DNA from 3 places in the Kitasatospora sp. NPDC058406 genome. Region 2 is predicted to be linked to each of the others. Evidence: riboswitches for the same ligand, from Rfam matches in the RefSeq annotation. Region 2 holds a riboswitch; each other region holds the start of a gene.
What was found. A riboswitch is a leader RNA that binds a small molecule or an ion and turns the genes downstream of it on or off. The one in region 2 is predicted to bind thiamine pyrophosphate.
Positions count from the first base shown of each region.

Region 1: it holds a riboswitch for thiamine pyrophosphate, as region 2 does, so the genes downstream of both, ACFWOG_RS17840 (purine-cytosine permease family protein) here and thiC (phosphomethylpyrimidine synthase ThiC) in region 2, are expected to answer to the same signal.
Region 3: it holds a riboswitch for thiamine pyrophosphate, as region 2 does, so the genes downstream of both, thiO (glycine oxidase ThiO) here and thiC (phosphomethylpyrimidine synthase ThiC) in region 2, are expected to answer to the same signal.

Region 1 is NZ_JBHXKE010000080.1:26,729-32,605, forward strand. It holds tRNA gene ACFWOG_RS17830 (tRNA-Ser) at 145-232, opposite strand; gene ACFWOG_RS17835 (trypsin-like peptidase domain-containing protein) at 297-2,033, opposite strand; TPP riboswitch at 2,341-2,488, shown strand; gene ACFWOG_RS17840 (purine-cytosine permease family protein) at 2,655-4,007, shown strand; gene ACFWOG_RS17845 (glycerophosphodiester phosphodiesterase family protein) at 4,154-4,978, shown strand; gene ACFWOG_RS17850 (ATP-binding protein) at 5,306-5,877, shown strand, end outside.
Region 2 is NZ_JBHXKE010000139.1:12,419-18,295, forward strand. It holds gene thiC (phosphomethylpyrimidine synthase ThiC) at 1-1,610, opposite strand, end outside; TPP riboswitch at 1,606-1,740, opposite strand; gene ACFWOG_RS25135 (hypothetical protein) at 1,937-2,143, shown strand; gene ACFWOG_RS25140 (SPFH domain-containing protein) at 2,247-3,749, shown strand; gene ACFWOG_RS25145 (3-oxoacyl-[acyl-carrier-protein] synthase III C-terminal domain-containing protein) at 3,829-4,842, shown strand; gene ACFWOG_RS25150 (glycosyltransferase family 2 protein) at 4,839-5,609, shown strand; gene ACFWOG_RS25155 (class I adenylate-forming enzyme family protein) at 5,780-5,877, shown strand, end outside.
Region 3 is NZ_JBHXKE010000002.1:7,356-13,232, forward strand. It holds gene ACFWOG_RS00550 (Rv2175c family DNA-binding protein) at 1-10, opposite strand, end outside; gene ACFWOG_RS00555 (NAD(P)/FAD-dependent oxidoreductase) at 63-1,277, opposite strand; TPP riboswitch at 1,397-1,509, shown strand; gene thiO (glycine oxidase ThiO) at 1,513-2,667, shown strand; gene thiS (sulfur carrier protein ThiS) at 2,664-2,873, shown strand; gene ACFWOG_RS00570 (thiazole synthase) at 2,875-3,672, shown strand; gene pknB (Stk1 family PASTA domain-containing Ser/Thr kinase) at 3,801-5,555, shown strand; gene ACFWOG_RS00580 (molybdopterin-dependent oxidoreductase) at 5,587-5,877, opposite strand, start outside.

The DNA of each region.
Region 1 (5,877 bases), on a different contig from region 2:
ACCTCGGCCCCAAACCCCCCGTTCAGGTGAAACCGGGACAACTCTGCTCCCCCGGGCCCCACCTCCCCCCACCCCCGAGAACACCGAAGGCGGGTGCCGGAAGCTTCCGGCACCCGCCTTGAGCAGGTGGTTTTCTCCAACCAGCGGAGAGCGTGGGATTCGAACCCACGGTACGGGGTCACCGCACGACAGTTTTCAAGACTGTTCCCTTAGGCCGCTCGGGCAGCTCTCCAGGCGGAGGTCAGCCTAACGGGTCCGGCGGGCTTCGGTGCACCGGGTTTCGGGGCGGGGTGGGGTCAGTTGTCGCCGACGCGCTCGGCGAGGGTGACCTTGGTGTTCAGGGTCTGGCCGTTGCGGGTGTACTCGACGTCGACGGTCTCGCCGGGCTTGTGCGTCCAGATCTTGCTGACCAGGGCGGGACCGTTCTCGATCGGGCTGCCGCCGAGCTTGGTGATGACGTCGCCCGGCTTGAGGCCGGCCTTGTCGGCGGCGCCGCCGGGGGTGACGGCCGGGGTGCCCTGGATGTCGCGGGTCTGGATCTGGGCGCCGTCGCCCTTGTAGTCGTCGTTGCGCAGGACGTCGAGCTTCGCGTACACCGGCTTGCCGGTCTTGATCAGGGTCTCGGCGACCCACTTGGCCTGGTTGACCGGGATCGCGAAGCCCAGGCCGATGGAGCCGGCCCGGCCGTTGCTGGAGGCGTTGGACTGGATCGCCGAGTTGATGCCGATCACCGCGCCGCCGGAGTCGAGCAGCGGACCGCCGGAGTTGCCGGGGTTGATGGAGGCGTCGGTCTGCAGGGCGTTCATGTAGGAGGACTGGGCGCCGGTCTCGTCGCCGGAGGCGACCGGGCGGTCCTTGGCGCTGATGATGCCGGTGGTGACCGTGGACTCCAGGCCGTACGGGGCGCCGATGGCGATGGTGGAGTCGCCGACGTTGACCTTGTCGGAGTCGGCCAGCGGAAGCGGCGTCAGCTTGCCCTTGGGCGGGCTGTCGAGCTTGATGACGGCGACGTCGTAGCCCTCGGCGCGGCCGAGCACGGACGCGTTGTAGGACGAGCCGTCGGCGAACTTGACGGTCAGTTTGCCGCCGCTGGACGCGGGCGCGACCACGTGGTTGTTGGTGAGGATGTGGCCCTCGGTGTCGAAGACGAAGCCGGTGCCGGTGCCCGACTCGCCGTTGCCCTGCGCCTTGATGGTGACGACGCTGGGCAGCGCCTTCTGCGCGATGCCGGCCACCGAACCCGGGGCGGCCTCGTTCTTCTGGGAGTTGTTGGCTTGGACGGTGGTGCTGGTGCGGTCGGCTGCGGCGCTGACGCCCTTGTCGTCACGGTCCGCGACGACGACGCCGACCGCGCCGCCGGCGATGCCCGCGACCAGGGCGACGGCCGCGACCAGGGCGATCAGGCCGCCGCGCTTCTTGCGCGGGCCGCCGGGCGTGGGGGCGCCGGGGTACTCGGACGGGTAGCCGAGCGGGCCGCCGGGGCCACCGGGCGCGCCCGGGCCGCCCGGGGTGATGTCGTGCGCGGCCCAGCCGCCGAGCGGCTGGCCGGCGCCGAACGGGTGGTGCTGGCCGGTCGCGCCGTGGCCCTGCGGCGCGGCCGGGGCGCCGTACGGGTCGTGGGCGGCGAGGGCGGCCGGCGGGACCGGCGTGCCGGGAGCCGGCGTGGCGTACGGGTTGCCGACCGGCGCGGCCGGTGCCACCGGGGCGGCCGGCGCGGGCGGCAGGACCGGCGGCGGGGCGTCGAGGTACCCCGCGTCGGCGGCCGGCGCCGGGGCGGCGGGCGCCGGCTCCGGGGCGCTGACCTTGCTGAACGCCAGCGTGGGCGTGAACCCGCCGTTGCCGCCGTTGCCGCCGTCGGCGGCCGGAGCGGCCTGATCGGACGGGGACCGTTCGGCAGCGGGCGTCGCTACGGGGGAGGGGACGGCCGCAGACTGCTGCGCCGGACCGTCAGGACCGGGAACCACCACCCCCTGGCCGCCGGAGGGCTGCTCCCCCTGCGGCCCGGTGGACCCAACCTCGCGCTCGGTGCTCACGGACGACCTCCATAGCTGACAGGACCAACAACCATAGTTTTTCGCACACTCGATTCGATTGCCGTAAGGAGGCTTCTGAAGAAGTCATAAGAATCCTTAGGCCGGCCAGACAAACCCCGGAACATCCGGCCCCGCGGGCCCCCTGCGCGCCGGCTCCGCGCCCGGGCCACAGCCCCTTCGTACCCCCACCGCACTCCCGCCACGTTCCTGCCGCACCCCCGCCGCGCCCCTGCCGCACTCCGTCGGCCCCGGCCCCCGGGCCCCCTGGCCTTGGCGTTCTCCGCCGTGCCGGTTAGCCTGTCGCTCACAACTGACACGCGGGAGCTTGGACCCACCAGGCTGAGAGTGCGCCGGTCGACCGTACGCCACGGAATCCGCGGGCGGGCGTCGAGGGGGCGCAGACCGCCGGAACCTGTCCGGGTAATGCCGGCGTAGGGAGTATCGGCCATGCCGCCTGCTTCGCCATCCTCGTCCTCGGGTACGCCCGCGTCCAAGGGTCTGCCCCCCTCCGGGGACGCCGGGGGCACCGTCCCCGGTTCCCGGGCGGCCGATTCCGGCCGTCCCGCCGGTCCCGCCGGTGCCGCCGTCCTGGACCGCCCCGCGGCACCGGCCGGAGCCCGTGTGGAGGCGCCGCTGGTGCTGGACACCGAGCCGCCGCGCACGCTCCGCTTCCGCGACCACTTCGCGCTCTGGATGAACCTCGGCGTCTCGCTCATCGGCTTCACCACCGCCGCCACCGTGCTCGGGGCGCCGGGCAGCGAGCTGTCGCTGGCCGCCGCCGTGACGGCGATCGTGGCCGGCACCGTGGTCGGCACCGCGATGCTCGGGGTGGCCGCGTTGATCGGCGCCCGCACCGGCGCGCCCGCCATGGCGAACCTGCGCGGGCTGTTCGGGACCCGGCTCTCGTACGTGCCGACGGTGCTCAACATCGTCCAGTGCATCGGCTGGGGCGTGTACGAGCTGCTGGTGATCGCGATGGGCGCGCAGACCGTCGTCGGTACCGGCGGCTACCGCTGGGTGTTCGTCGTGCTGGCCGGTGCCGTCACCACCGCGCTGACCATCTGGCCGCTCGGCGCGATCGCGGTGCTGCGCCGCTTCGTCGCCGCGGCGGTGGCGGTCGCGATGGTGTACTTCACCGTCCAGCTGGGCCGCAACGGCGTGTCCGACCCGGGCGCGGGCAACTGGCACGGCTTCCTGAAGGCGACCGACGCGATGATCGCGGTGTCGATCTCCTTCGTACCGCTGGCCGCCGACTACACCCGGCACTCGCGCACCCCGCGCTCGGCGTTCTGGGGCAGCTTCTCCGGCTACACCGTGGCGCAGGTCTGGTGCTACGTGCTCGGTCTGTTCGCGCTGCTCCAGGCGGACGGGGACGCCACCCGGATCTTCGACTCCTTCCTCGGCGTCTGGGCCGGCTGGCTGTTCCTGCTGGTGCTGGTGCTCCGCGAGACCGACCAGTCGTTCGCCAACGTGTACTCGACCGCGATGTCGATCCACAACCTGCTGCCGAAGGTCGACCGCCGGGTGCTGACCGGGGGCACCGGGGTGCTCATCACCGTGCTGGCCCTGCAGATCACCGAGTTCACCGACTCGTACTACGCCTTCCTGGGCCTGATCGGCTCGATCTTCGTGCCGATGTTCGCGGTGCTCGTGGTCGACTACTTCCTCGGGGCCGGCCGGCGCGGCTGGAACCTCTCCGCCGACGCGCCGTCCCGCTGGCTGATGCTGCTGCCGTGGGCCCTCGGCTTCGCCACCTACCAGCTGATCGCACCGACCGCGATCGCCAGCTGGTGGACCGACTTCTGGACCTCTGTCCAGGAGGCGCTGCACTTCACCCCGCAGGAGTGGACCTCGGCCTCGCTGCTCGGCTTCCTGGTGCCGGCCCTGGTCACCTGGGCGCTCACCCCGCTCTCCCGGAGCAGCGCCCCGGGCACGACGGGCGGCGCGGGCGCCCCCGGCACCGTCGAGCGCTGACCCGCACCGTCGGGCGCTGACCCGCGCCGGGGCTCGCGCACCCGGAACGGCGCGCTCGCCCGCGCTCACCTCCACACCCGAAGACGGCCCCGCAGGTTGGGGCCGTCTTCGCTTTCGTGTCACTTCCGCGGCCTATCGTGGACGGTGTGACCAGCCCAGACCTCTCGCCCGCGACGGCGCGCACCGCGCCGCCCGTCCAGGTGATCGCCCACCGCGGTTCCTCGCACGCCCTGCCCGAGCACACGCTCGCCGCCTACCGCCGGGCGCTCTCCGAGGGCGCGGACGCGCTCGAGTGCGACGTCCGGGTGACCGCCGACGGGCAGCTGGTCTGCGTGCACGACCGCCGGATCGGCCGGGTCTCGGACGGCCGGGGCACCGTCTCCGCGATGACGCTGGCCGAGCTGGAGGCGCACGACTTCGGCGCGTGGAAGACCGGCCGCCCCAGCGACGACCCGGAGCTGCGCGGCGTGCTGCGGCTGGAGAGCCTGCTGGAGCTGGTGACCGACTGCGGGCGCCCGGTGGACCTCGCGATCGAGACCAAGCACCCGGTCCGGTTCCGCGGCCGGGTGGAGTCCGAGCTGCTGCGGACGCTGGACCGCTTCGGAATCGGCGGCGCCGGGGAGAACGGCCGGTCCCGGGCCCGGATCATGAGCTTCTCCTCGTTGGCGCTGGCCCGGGTGGGCGCGGCCGCACCGGAGTACCCGCGGGTGTTCCTGTTCGAACGCGGCCTGGCACTGCGCGGACGGCTGCGCCCGGGTGCGCCGCTGCCGGGCGGCGCGCGGATCGCCGGGCCGGGCATCGAACTGGTGCGGGCCCGGCCGGGGCTGGTGACCAGGCTGCGCGAGCTGGGCCACCAGGTACACGTCTGGACCGTGGACGAACCGGCCGACGTCGAGCTCTGCCTGGAACTCGGAGTGTCCGCGATCATCACCAACCGCCCGGCGGAGGTGCTGGCCCAGCTCGGTCGGTGACGCGCCCGACCGCCCGCGGAAATACCCGGCCCCACCCGACAGGACGGTGCGGTGAACCGTTCAACCACCTGGACCGGTTGATCGTCTTGGTAGGGGCTCAAACCTTCCGACAGCGATTTCTGACGCAATTACGGCACTTTCACGACGCAGCGTGAGCATCGAATCACCTGCCGCGTACCGTCCGTCGCCCGGCTTGAAATGTCCGTGCAGGATCGCCGTCCGGTCGTTTCCGACGTATTGCCAAGGGGCATCCATCCCTCGGCATACGCTGAAGGAGGTCCGGGGGTGGCGTTGATGGTGGCGCGTGAAGTGCCGACTTCATCGACCATGGCAGTGCCGCACGGCCCAGCGAGCGTCGGGGCCGCGCGGCGCCGGCTGCGTCGAGATCTGGGTGACCGGCAGATACCGGAACCGGTCATCGATGATGCTGTTCTGATCCTTTCGGAACTGCTGAGCAACGCGTGTCGTTACGCGCGACCGCTCGGCCCGCTGCCCGCCCTCGGGCGCGGCGCCCGGGCCGAGATCGTCGAGCCGCGACTGGTCGGCGTACCGTCCCGGACCGCCGGGTCGGGCGAGGACCGCTCCCCCGCACCGGGCGGCCCCGGCGGCGGCACCGGGCCCACCGGCGGAGCCGCCGGGCACGGCAACGTCGGGCACGCAGGCACGGGCGGCGGCGAGGAGGACGGCGGCGTCCTGGTCCGCTGGCAGATGCACGCCGACGGTGTGCTCACGCTGGAGGTCACCGACGGCGGGGCACAGACCCGTCCGTCGCCGGCCAGCCCCTCACTCACCTCGCACGGCGGCCGCGGGCTGGGCATCGTGGACCAGCTGGCCAGCGACTGGGGCGTGCGCGACGCGCCCGGCGAGGTGACGGTGTGGGCGGCCCTGCCCGCCCGGGC
Region 2 (5,877 bases):
TCGGCGGGGAGGGTCTCGTCGTGGAACTCGCGGGCCGTCTCCGGGTCGAGGGCCAGGTTGAACTGGTCCTCCCAGCGGAACTCGAAGCGGGCGTCGGAGAGGGCGTCGTCCCAGTCCTGGGCGCCCGGGTGGCCCTTGGCGAGGTCGGCGGCGTGGGCGGCGATCTTGTAGGTGATGACGCCGGTCTTCACGTCGTCCCGGTTCGGCAGGCCCAGGTGTTCCTTGGGCGTGACGTAGCAGAGCATCGCGGTGCCCCACCAGGCGATCATCGCCGCCCCGATGCCGGAGGTGATGTGGTCGTAGCCGGGCGCGACGTCCGTGGTGAGCGGGCCGAGGGTGTAGAACGGGGCCTCGTCGCAGATCTCCTTCTGGAGATCCATGTTCTCCTTGATCTTGTTCATCGGGACGTGGCCCGGACCCTCGATCATCACCTGGACGTCCCGCGCGCGGGCGATCCGTCCCAGCTCGCCCAGCGTCTCCAGCTCGGCGAACTGCGCCTCGTCGTTGGCGTCGGCGATCGAACCGGGGCGCAGGCCGTCACCGAGCGAGAAGGTGACGTCGTAGCGCGCGAGGATGTCGCAGAGCTCCGCGAAGTTGGTGTAGAGGAAGTTCTCCTGATGGTGCGCCAGGCACCAGGCGGCCATGATCGATCCGCCGCGCGAGACGATGCCGGTCTTGCGGCGGGCCGTCAGCGGAACGTACCGCAGCAGCACGCCCGCGTGGACGGTCATGTAGTCGACGCCCTGCTCGCACTGCTCGATGACTGTGTCGCGGTAGACGTCCCAGCTGAGCTCCTCCGCCCGGCCGTCGACCTTCTCCAGCGCCTGGTAGAGCGGCACGGTCCCGATCGGCACGGGGGAGTTGCGCAGGATCCACTCGCGGGTGGTGTGGATGTTGCGGCCGGTGGAGAGGTCCATGACGGTGTCGGCGCCCCAGCGGGTGGCCCAGGTCATCTTCTCCACCTCCTCCTCGATCGAGGAGGTGACGGCGGAGTTGCCGATGTTCGCGTTGATCTTCACCAGGAAGTTGGTGCCGATGACGGCCGGCTCCACCTCGGGGTGGTTCACGTTGACCGGGATGACGGCGCGCCCGCGGGCGACCTCGTCGCGCACGAACTCGGCCGCCAGGCCCTCGCGCAGGGCGACGAACTCCATCTCGGGCGTCACGACGCCGCGCTTGGCGTAGGCCAGCTGGGTGACGGCACCGCTGCGTCCGCGCAGCGGGCGGCGCGGACGGCCGGGGAAGACCGCGTCGAGGTTGCGCAGGTTTCCGCCGCGCGGCGAGGTGTGCTTGATGCCGTCGTCCTCGGGGCGCGCCTCGCGCCCGTCGTACTCCTCGACGTCGCCGCGCTGACGGATCCAGGAGTCGCGCAGGGCCGGCAGGCCGCGCCGCACGTCGGGTTCGTAGGCCGGATCGGTGTACGGCCCGGAGGTGTCGTACAGCGGGACGGTCTTCCCGTTGGTGAGCACGACCTCGCGGTACGGAACGCGCAGGTCGGGGCGGGACCCGTCGCGGTAGGCCTTGCGCCAGGCCGGGGTCGGGTAGCCGGTACCCGCGCTGGAGACGGCGGAGTTCCGGGCAGACTGCGGCTGTGCGTCGAACGTGGTCATCAGACCTTCTACTCCCTACGCCGGCATTACCCGGTCAGGTTCCTGCGGTCGACGCAGCGGTCGGCACGTCGGACGACGTTCCGGTCAGCGCCCTCTCAGCCCGGTGCTCCGAGCTCCCGTGTCCGCAGGCCGTGTTGCCTGCGCATGACGTCCAACACCGTAGCGAGCGGAACGCCGGAGGTCCAGAGGGGGTCGGAACGGCCGGCCGACGGGTGTCGAATCCGGCAAATCGGACGGTCGCGGCCGAGCGGACCGGCAATCGGGCCCCGGCCGGGCAGACTGGCAGTCGCGGGGTCGACGGCGGGGACGACGAGAGGGAGGCCGGCGTGGTCGGAAGCACGGGGCGGGTCACCGGGACGGTCGGCACGGGGCTGGTCGGCGAGGTGATGGTGCACGTCCCGGAGCGGCAGGGCGCCGAGGCGTTCCTCGCCTACCTCGCCGTACCGGGGGACCGACTGCCGGTCGGCACACCGGTGTTGGTGATCGAGTACCAGCCGCCGCGCACCGTGTACGTAGCGCCCATAGGCCCGTGACGACCTTGTGACAGAGCGTCATGTCACTTCCCTTTCCATCGGTTTGGCTCCGGCGGAGAATCCGAGACGGCGCATCTCCTGCGCCGGAAGGGGGAGTTGAACCATGGTGTACCTCATCCCCGGAGCGGTGGTCGCGACACTGCTCCTCGGAATCACACTCTTCAAACTCATGTGGCGGGTGGCCGAGCCGAACGAGGCTCTGATCATCTCCGGCTCCCGGCACCGGACCGAGGGGGTCGGCGACGGGCTGGGATTCCGGATCGTCACCGGCCGGGGGACCCTCGTCACCCCCGGCCTGCAGGGCGTCCGGCGGCTCTCGCTGGACCTCAACGAGGCCGAACTGAACGTCGAGTGCGTCACCACGCAGGGAATCCCGGTCCGGGTGAAGGGCGTGGTGATCTTCAAGGTCGGCGACGACGACGTCTCGATCGCCAACGCCGCCCGCCGTTTCCTCGACCAGCAGAAGCTGATCAGCCAGCGCGTCCACAACGTCTTCGCCGGACACCTGCGGTCGATCGTCGGCGGGCTCACCGTCGAGGACATGATCCGCGACCGCGAGCGGCTCACCGGGGAGACCAGGGCCGCCTCGGGGCTGGAGATGGAGAAGCTCGGGCTGATCATCGACACCCTGCAGATCCAGGAGATCATCGACCCGACCGGCTACATCAAGAACCTCGCCATCCCGCACGCCGCAGCCGTCCAGCGGGACGCCCGGATCGCGCAGGCGCACGCCGACCGGCTGGCCACCGAGGCCGAGCAGGAGGCGGCCGCCCGCAAGGCCGAGGCGACCCGCAACAGCGAGATCCAGCAGGCCTCCTACCAGGCCGAACGGGACACCGCCAACGCCAGGGCCCGACAGGCCGGCCCGCTCGCCGACGCCGGCGCCCGGCAGCAGGTGGTGGTCCAGGAGACCCGGGTCGCCGAGCTGGAGGCCCAGCGGAAGGAGCAGCAGCTCCAGATCGACGTCCGCAAACCGGCCGACGCCCGGGCGTACGACACCCGGACCACGGCGGACGCCGACCGTGACGCCCGGATCTCCGCCGCCCAGGCCCAGGCCCAGGAGACCGAGCTGAAGGCGGCGGCCGAGGCCGGCCGGGTCCGCATCGCGGCCCAGGCCGAGGCGGAGGCCACCAAGCTGCGCGGCCTGGCCGCCGCCGAGGCGACCAGGGCCACCGGCGAGGCGGAGGCGGCGTCCGCCGAGGCACGCGGTCTGGCGGACGCGCAGGCCGTCCGGGCTCTCGGTCTCGCCAAGGCCGAGGGCCTCAAGGCCCGTGCCGACGCGCTGGCCGAGAACCAGGAGGCTCTGGTCGCACAGGAGTTGGCGGAGAAGTGGCCGGACATCGTGCTGGCCGCCGCCGAGTCGTTCGGCCACGTCGAGCACATGGTGCTGCTCAACGGCGCCGACGGAATGGGCGAGCTGTTCGCCAAGGCGCTCACCATGGGCGGCACCGGGCTCGGCCTGGCCCGCCAGCTGCTGACCACCATCGGGCCGGAGGCCGCACCGGCCGCGGCACCCACCGCGGCACCGGCTGCGGCCGTCCAGCAGATTCCGGTCGACCGCACGCCGGCGGACCGGGTGCCCGCGGACCGGACCACGGAGGAGTGACGTGACTGGGTAGCCGCCCGCGCCCACCTGAGTACGGGTACTCAGGTGGGCGCGGGTGCGTCCGCCGGACGATGGGGACATGCACCCTGCAGCCACCGCGCGGATCGGCATCACCGCCGTCGGAGCCCACCTGCCCGCCCGCCGTCTGACCTCCCAGCAGCTCCAGGACGAGGTCACCGCCGGCGGCCGACTCCGCCTGCCGGAGCGGACGTTCGAGAAGGCCACCGGCATCGTCACCCGGCACTTCGCGGCCGAGGGCGAGTACGCCTCCACGCTGGCCGTGGGCGCCGCCCGGCGCGCCCTCGCCGCCCGCGGACTGGACCCGCTCGACCTCGACCTGCTGCTGTACGCCTCGGCCACCCGGGACGTCTGCGAGCCCGCCACGGCCCACCTCGTCCAGGCCGAACTCGGCTCCCGCGCACACGCGCTGGACGTCAGCAACGCCTGCAACAGCTTCCTCAACGGCATCGACCTGGCCCGCGCGATGATCCTCGCCGGCCGGGCCCGGCGCGCCCTGGTGGTCACCGGCGAGACGCCGAGCCGGGCCATGCGGCGCGACCCGGACGGCCTCGCCGACTTCCGCGACGGGTTCGCCGGCTACACCTTCGGCGACGCCGGCGCCGCCGTCGTGGTCGAGGCGGTGGAACGCGGCGGCATCCTCGACATCGAGACCGAGACCGCCTCCGAACACTGGGAGGTCGGCGGGATCCCGGGCGGCGGCTCGCGGCACCCGCGCGGCGACGAGTACAGCTACTTCCGGGGCGGCGGCAAGGAGTTGCGCGGCGTCTTCGAGAAGATCGGCGGGGACATCCTGACCCGGGTGGCCGCCCGCACCGGCCTCGGCTGGGACGACTACGCCCGGGTGCTGGTGCACCAGGTGACCGTCCCCTACCTGGAGCGGTTCGTCGAGCTCACCGGGGTGCCGGCGGAGAAGCTGGTGGTCACCGTGCCCGAGCTGGGAAACGTCGCCAGCGCTACGCTCGGCATCCAACTCGACCGAATAAGACACGAGTTGAATACCGGAGACAAGGTGCTCCTGCTCGGCCTGGGCGGCGGCGTCAGCCTGATGACGATGGTCTGGGAGGCGTCGTGAGCACCCCGGCGACCCCCCGGACGGACGGCCACCGGCTCTGGGTCGTCGTCCCCGCCTACCAGGAGGAGGCCCGGATCACCGGCGCCCTGGACGCCCTCGCCGCCCAACGGGACAGGGAGTTCACCCTGCTGGTCGCCGACAACGGCTCGACCGACGGCACGGTGGCCGCCGTCCGCGCCTTCGCCGCCCGGGCGCCCTTCCCCGTCGAGGTGCTGGTCGAGCCGGAGAAGGGCGTCGGCTCGGCGGTCGACACCGCCTTCCGGCACGCCATCGCGCACGGCGCGACGCTGCTCGCCCGCACCGACGCCGACTGCCTGCCCGAGCCCGGCTGGAGCGCCGCCGCCCGGGCCGGGATGTGCGCCGGGGGCGGCCTGGTCTGCGGCCGGGTCACCGCCCGCCGCGACGAGCACGGGCCGACCGGGCGGGCCGTCTTCCTGCTCCTGGTCGCGCTGGGCGCCTTCTTCGGCCGGATCCGGCCCGCGCACCGGCGCCGGCACGGCTACCTCACCCCGTACCGGATGCACGCCGGCAACAACATGGCGATCACCGCCGAGCTGTACCAGGCCGTCGGCGGCATGCCGCGCCGGCCCTCGCCCACCGACCGCACGTTCATCAACCGGGTCCGCCGGCACAGCACGGCGATCGTGCACCGCCGGGACATGGTGGTGCAGAACTCCACCCGGCGGATCCGCGCCTACGGGGTGGTCGGCACGGCGCGCTGGTACCTGGAGCGCGGCGCCGGACCACGCTCCGTCGACGTCCGCTGAGCACGGCGGACCCCGGCAACCGTCCCGGTCCCGGCGCCGTCCCACTCCTCGCCGCCCCACCCTCCGCGCCGACCCGGGCCCCTGCCCCGAGCCCCTGACCCGGCCCCTGCCCCTGCCCCTGCCCCTGCCCTGACCCAGCACCCGCCAGACTCCCTCGCCGAGGACACCCGATGCTCGACCGGCTCGCCCACGCGCTGCGCACCGTCCACCCCGACCGCCCGGCCGTCCTGCGGCACACCCGGCTCGGCACCACCCGGGTCCGGATCCG
Region 3 (5,877 bases), on a different contig from region 2:
TCTCACTCACGTCACCAGACTGCCACCTCCGCGGCCCGCCGCGCACCAATCGGCCCCGCGGACTACCCGGCGACGGCCGACTTCAGCGGTACCGCGGGGTCCGCCGCACGGGCCCTGTCCAGCACCGCACCGCGTTCGACCAGCCGTCGGCCCTGGGTCAGATCGCGCGGGCGGTCGACGGCGAGCAGCGCGCGCAGGGCGCCGTCGCGCAGCCAGAGCACCGACCAGTCCGGCCCGTCCGGCGAACCGCGCCAGAGCAGTTCGTCGCCCTCGGCGTGCCGCCCGGCGTACTGCGCCCTGCGGCCGAACTGCTCGGACCAGAAGTACTGCACCGGGTCGTACGGCGGCGCGTCCGTGCCGAGCACCGAGGCCGCCGCCGCCGTGGCGGACTGCAGCGCGTGGTCCCAGTGCTGGACGGCCAGGCGGACGCCGGAGCGCGCCGAGGGGTAGCTGACGCAGTCGCCGGCCGCGAAGACGCGGGGCAGGCCGGTGCGCAGCCGCTCGTCCACCAGGACGGCGCCGGCCGCGTCCAGCTCCACGCCGGAGCCGGCCAGCCAGCCGGTCGCCGGGCGGGCCCCGACGCCGACCACCACCTCGTCGGCCGGCAGGTGCGAGCCGTCGGCGAGCAGCACCGCGCCCGGTTCGACGGCGGCGACCCCCACGCCGCAGCGCAGCTCGACCCCCGCCTCGGCGTACCAGCCGGCCATCACCCGGCCGATCTCGGTGGGCAGGGCGCCGGGGACGGGGGCCGGGCCCGCCTCGACGACGGTCACCTCGCAGCCGGCGGCCCGGGCGGCGGTGGCCACCTCGGCGCCGATCCAGCCCGCGCCGACCAGCGCCAGGCGCAGGCCCGGGCGGAGCAGGGCGCGCAGGGCGAGCGCGTCGTCCACGGTGTGCAGCAGGTGGGCCCGCTCGGCGCCGGGCAGGGCGCGCGGTTCGGCGCCGGTGGCGATCACCAGCGAGCCGTAGGGCAGGTCGCCGGCGTCGGTGTGCAGCACGCCGGGGGTGAGGCCGGTGGCCCGGCGGCCGGTGAGGAGCTCGACGTCCAGCTGCCCGAAGTCGAGGTCGAGGTCGAGGGCGGTGGTGTCGGCCTTGCCGAGCAGCACGTCCTTGGAGAGCGGCGGCCGGTCGTACGGCGCGTGCGGTTCCGCGCCGACCAGCACGATCCGCCCCTGCCAGCCGTCGCGCCGCAGCACGAGGGCGCACTGGGCCCCCGCCAGCCCCGCGCCGACCACGACCACCTGATCCGTCCGGTCCGCCCCGCTCTTGTCCGCCACGCCCGTCACTGTACCCAGCCCGGCCCCGGGCCCTCCGGTCCGGTCCGGGCGGCCCGCCCGGGGCCCGTTCCGCCCCTCGTACGCGCCTTCAACGGCCGCACCCCCCGGAGTTATGGTGGGGGCACCATCACGGGAGCCCGGCGTACCGGGCTGAGAGGCGGGCTGGAACGGCCTGCGACCGTCCGAACCTGATCCGGGTCATACCGGCGAAGGGAGAGCAGCGACTTTGACACGCTTGGCGAAAGGCGCCCAGGCCGACGTGCTGGTGATAGGCGGCGGCGTCATCGGACTCGTGGTCGCCTGGCGGGCGGCCCAGCGCGGGCTCCGCGTGGTCGTGGCCGACCCGGCGCACGGCGGCGGCGCCGCCCAGGTCGCGGCCGGGATGCTCGCCCCGGTCACCGAGCTCCAGTACGGCGAGGAGCCGCTGCTGCGCCTCGGCATGGCGTCCAACGAGCGCTACGCGGCCTTCGCCGCCGAGCTCACCGAGGCGAGCGGCGGCCAGGACACCGGCTACCGGCAGTGCGGCACGATCGCGGTCGCCCTGGACTCCGACGACCGCGCGGAACTGCGCGAACTGCACGACTTCCACCGCAGGCTCGGCCTGGACTCGCAGTGGCTCACCGGCCGCGAGGCCCGCCGGCTGGAGCCGATGCTCGCCCCGGGCGTCCGCGGCGGCCTGCACGTCACCGACGACCACCAGGTCGACGGCCGCCGGCTCGCCGGGGCCCTGGTGCGCGCCTGCGAGCGCGCAGGCGTGCTCCTGCACCGCGCCGAGGCCGTCGGACTGCTGGTCGAGCACGACCGCGCCGTCGGCGCCCGGCTGTCCACCGGCGAGAGCGTCACCGCCGACCAGGTCGTCCTCGCCGCCGGCTCCCGCAGCCACCTGCTGCCGGGGCTGCCGGAGGGAGTGCTGCCGGCGATCCGCCCGGTCAAGGGCCAGATCCTTCGGCTGCTGGTCCCCGAGGCGTACCGGCCGTTCCTCTCCCGCAACGTCCGCGCGGTGGTCCGCGGGCAGCACCTCTACCTGGTGCCGCGGGAGAACGGCGAGCTGGTGATCGGCGCCACCAGCGAGGAGCAGGGGTACGACACCACGGTCACCGCCGGCGGCGTGTACGAGCTGCTCCGCGACGCCCACGAGCTGGTCCCCGGCATCACCGAGCTGCCGCTGACCGAGACCGCCGCCGGTCTGCGCCCGGGCTCGCCCGACAACGCGCCGCTGCTCGGCCCGACCGCGCTGCCCGGCCTGGTCGCGGCCACCGGTCACTACCGCAACGGGGTGCTGCTCACCCCGGTCACCGGCGACCTGCTCGCCGAGTACCTGGCCACCGGCGTGACGCCGGACCTCGCCGAGCCGTTCTCCCCCGCCCGCTTCACGAAGGTCCCCGCATGAGCGACATCACCCTGCACGTCAACGGCGAGCCCCGGACGGTCGCCGCCCCGACCACCCTCGCCGAGGTGGTGGCCACGCTCAGCCGGGCCCACTCCGGGGTCGCCGCCGCGCTGAACGAGACCGTGGTGCCACGCACCGACTGGCCGCGCACGGAGCTCTCCGCCGGCGACCGGATCGAGATCCTCACCGCCGTCCAGGGAGGCTGACATGGCCGACGACGCCTTCACCATCGCCGGTACCGCCTTCGGCTCGCGCCTGATCATGGGCACCGGCGGCGCCCCCAGCCTGGAGGTCCTGGAGCAGGCGCTGCGGGTCTCGGGCACCGAGCTGACCACGGTGGCGATGCGCCGGGTCAACGCCGCCACCCAGGGCTCGGTCCTCGACGTGCTGACCCGCAACGGCATCCGCGTGCTGCCCAACACCGCGGGCTGCTTCACCGCCGGCGAGGCCGTGCTGACGGCCCGGCTGGCCCGCGAGGCGCTCGGCACCGACTGGGTGAAGCTGGAGGTGATCGCCGACGAGCGGACCCTCCTGCCGGACCCGATCGAACTGCTGGACGCCGCCGAGATCCTGGTCGACGACGGCTTCACCGTCCTGCCGTACACCAACGACGACCCGGTGCTGGCCCGGAAGCTGGAGGACGTCGGCTGCGCGGCGATCATGCCGCTCGGCTCCCCGATCGGCTCCGGCCTGGGGATCCGCAACCCGCACAACTTCCAGCTGATCGTGGAGAGCGCGGGCGTCCCGGTGATCCTGGACGCCGGCGCCGGCACCGCCTCCGACGTGGCCCTCGCGATGGAGCTGGGCTGCGCGGCCGTGATGCTCGCCTCCGCCGTCACCCGCGCCCAGGACCCGGTGCTGATGGCCGACGCGATGCGGCACGCCGCCGAGGCCGGCCGGCTGGCCTACCGGGCCGGCCGGATCCCGCGCCGCTTCCACGCCGAGGCCTCCTCGGCGATGGCCGGCCGGGCCGAGCTGGACACCCGCGAGCACCCGGCGTTCTGACCCGGCGTTCCGACGCGGCCCCGGCACCGGCGCCGCCGCACGGTGTCACGAACCGGGCACAGACCGGCCCCGGGAGCGGTGCCTCCCGGGGCCGGCCGGGGCCCAAGCCCTAGACTCGCCGGGTGGACATGGCACTGCGCGACCCCCTGATCGGTACCCTGCTCGACGGCCGGTACCTGGTCGAGCGGCGCATCGCGGCCGGCGGCATGTCCACCGTCTACCAGGGCACCGACAGCCGGCTCGACCGGGTCGTGGCGCTCAAGGTGATGCACCCCACGCTCGCCGGCGACACCGCCTTCACGACCCGGTTCATCCGCGAGGCCAAGGCCGTCGCCCGGCTCGCCCACCCGAACGTGGTCAACGTCTTCGACCAGGGCGCGGACGGCGGAAACGTTTTCCTCGCCATGGAGTACGTCCCCGGCGGCACCCTCCGCGACCTGCTGCGCGACCGCGGCGCGCTCTCCATCAGGGCCGCGCTGGACATCCTGGAGCCGGTGCTCGCCGCGCTCGGCGCCGCCCACCGGGCCGGCCTGGTCCACCGCGACGTCAAGCCCGAGAACGTGCTGATCACCGACGACGGCCTGGTCAAGGTCGCCGACTTCGGACTGGTCCGGGTGCTGAACACCGCCGACGGCGCCTCCACCGCCGCGACCGCCGGCACCGTGCTCGGCACCGTCTCCTACCTGGCGCCCGAACAGATCCGACCGGGCGACGAGACCGACCAGCGGGTGGACGTCTACGCGGCCGGCATCCTGCTCTACGAGATGCTCACCGGACACCGCCCGCACACCGGCGAGAACCCCGTCCAGGTGATGTACCGCCACCTGCACGAGGACGTTCCGGCCCCCTCCGCCGACGTGCCCGGCGTCGGCCCCGGGCTGGACGCGATAGTGGCCGGCGCCTGCGCCCGCGACCGCGCGGCCCGCCCCCACGACGCGGTCGAGCTGCTCGCCGCCCTCCAGCGGGTGCGCCGCACGCTCACCCCGGACCAGCTGGACGCCGAACCGCCCGCCTCCACCCGGCCCAGCCCGCAGTACCCGACCGCCGAGCCCACCTCGGTGATCGCCGCCGGCCGCCCGGTCGAGCGGACCAGCGTGCTGGACGTGCCGCCGGACGTGATGGAGCAGCTGCTCGCCGAGCCGCGCCCGTACGACGAGCCGCCGCCGGTCCGTTCCCGCCGGGCCCCCGGCCGGCTGCGCCGCCTCCCCCGCCGGCCGCTGATCTGGACGGCCGTGCTGACCGCCCTGGTGCTGCTGGTCGGCGGCACCACGTACGCGCTCTCCGGCGCGCTGTACGGCACCGTGCCGGGGGTGCTCGGCAAGGACCGGGCCGAGGCCCAGCGGATCCTGGACGGCGCCGACATGCACGGCCGGTTCACCGAGGTGTACAGCGAGACCGTGCCGTCGGGGCTGGTGATCTCCACCGACCCGGGCGTCGGCGCGCGGGCCCGGAAGAGCGACACCGTGACGGTCACGGTGTCCCGGGGGCCGAAGCGGATCGCGGTGCCCGAGCTGGCGGGCAAGCCGTCCGCGCAGGCGTCCTCGGCGCTGGCCGGTGCGCAGCTGGCCGCCGGGACGGTGACCGAGACGCACAGCGACACCGTCCCGGAGGGATCGGTGATCAGCAGTTCACCGGCGGCCGGGCAGCAGGTCGCGGAGAACACGCCGGTCTCGCTGGTGGTCAGCAAGGGCATGGTGGCCGTCCCGGACGTGGCCGGGATGTCGAAGGAGGCGGCCGAGAAGGCGCTCCAGGCCGCCGGGTTCGCCATGCAGAGCAGCGGGGTGAACCTGTTCGGCACCGGCAAGGTCTCCGGCCAGTCGCCGGCCGCCGGGGAGCGCCGTCCTCAGCGCACCGTGGTCACGGTCACGTTCCCGTTCCTCTAGCCGGCCGCGGCCGGCCGGGCCGCCCGCGCGGTCAGCGCAGTGGCCCGTCGCCCGGCTCCTCCTGGTGGGAGTAGCGCTGCTCCTGCCAGGGGTCGGCCAGGTTGTGGTAGCCGCGTTCCTCCCAGAAGCCCCGCCGGTCGGCCCGCATGTACTCGACCGCGCGGACCCATTTGGGCCCCTTCCAGGCGTACCGGCCGGGGACGACCAGCCGGACCGGGAAGCCGTGCTCGGCAGTGAGGGCCTCGCCGTTGCGGTGGGTCGCGAGGATCGTCGCCGGGTCGGCGAAGTCGGCGAGCCGCAGGTTGGCGCTGTAGCCGTACTC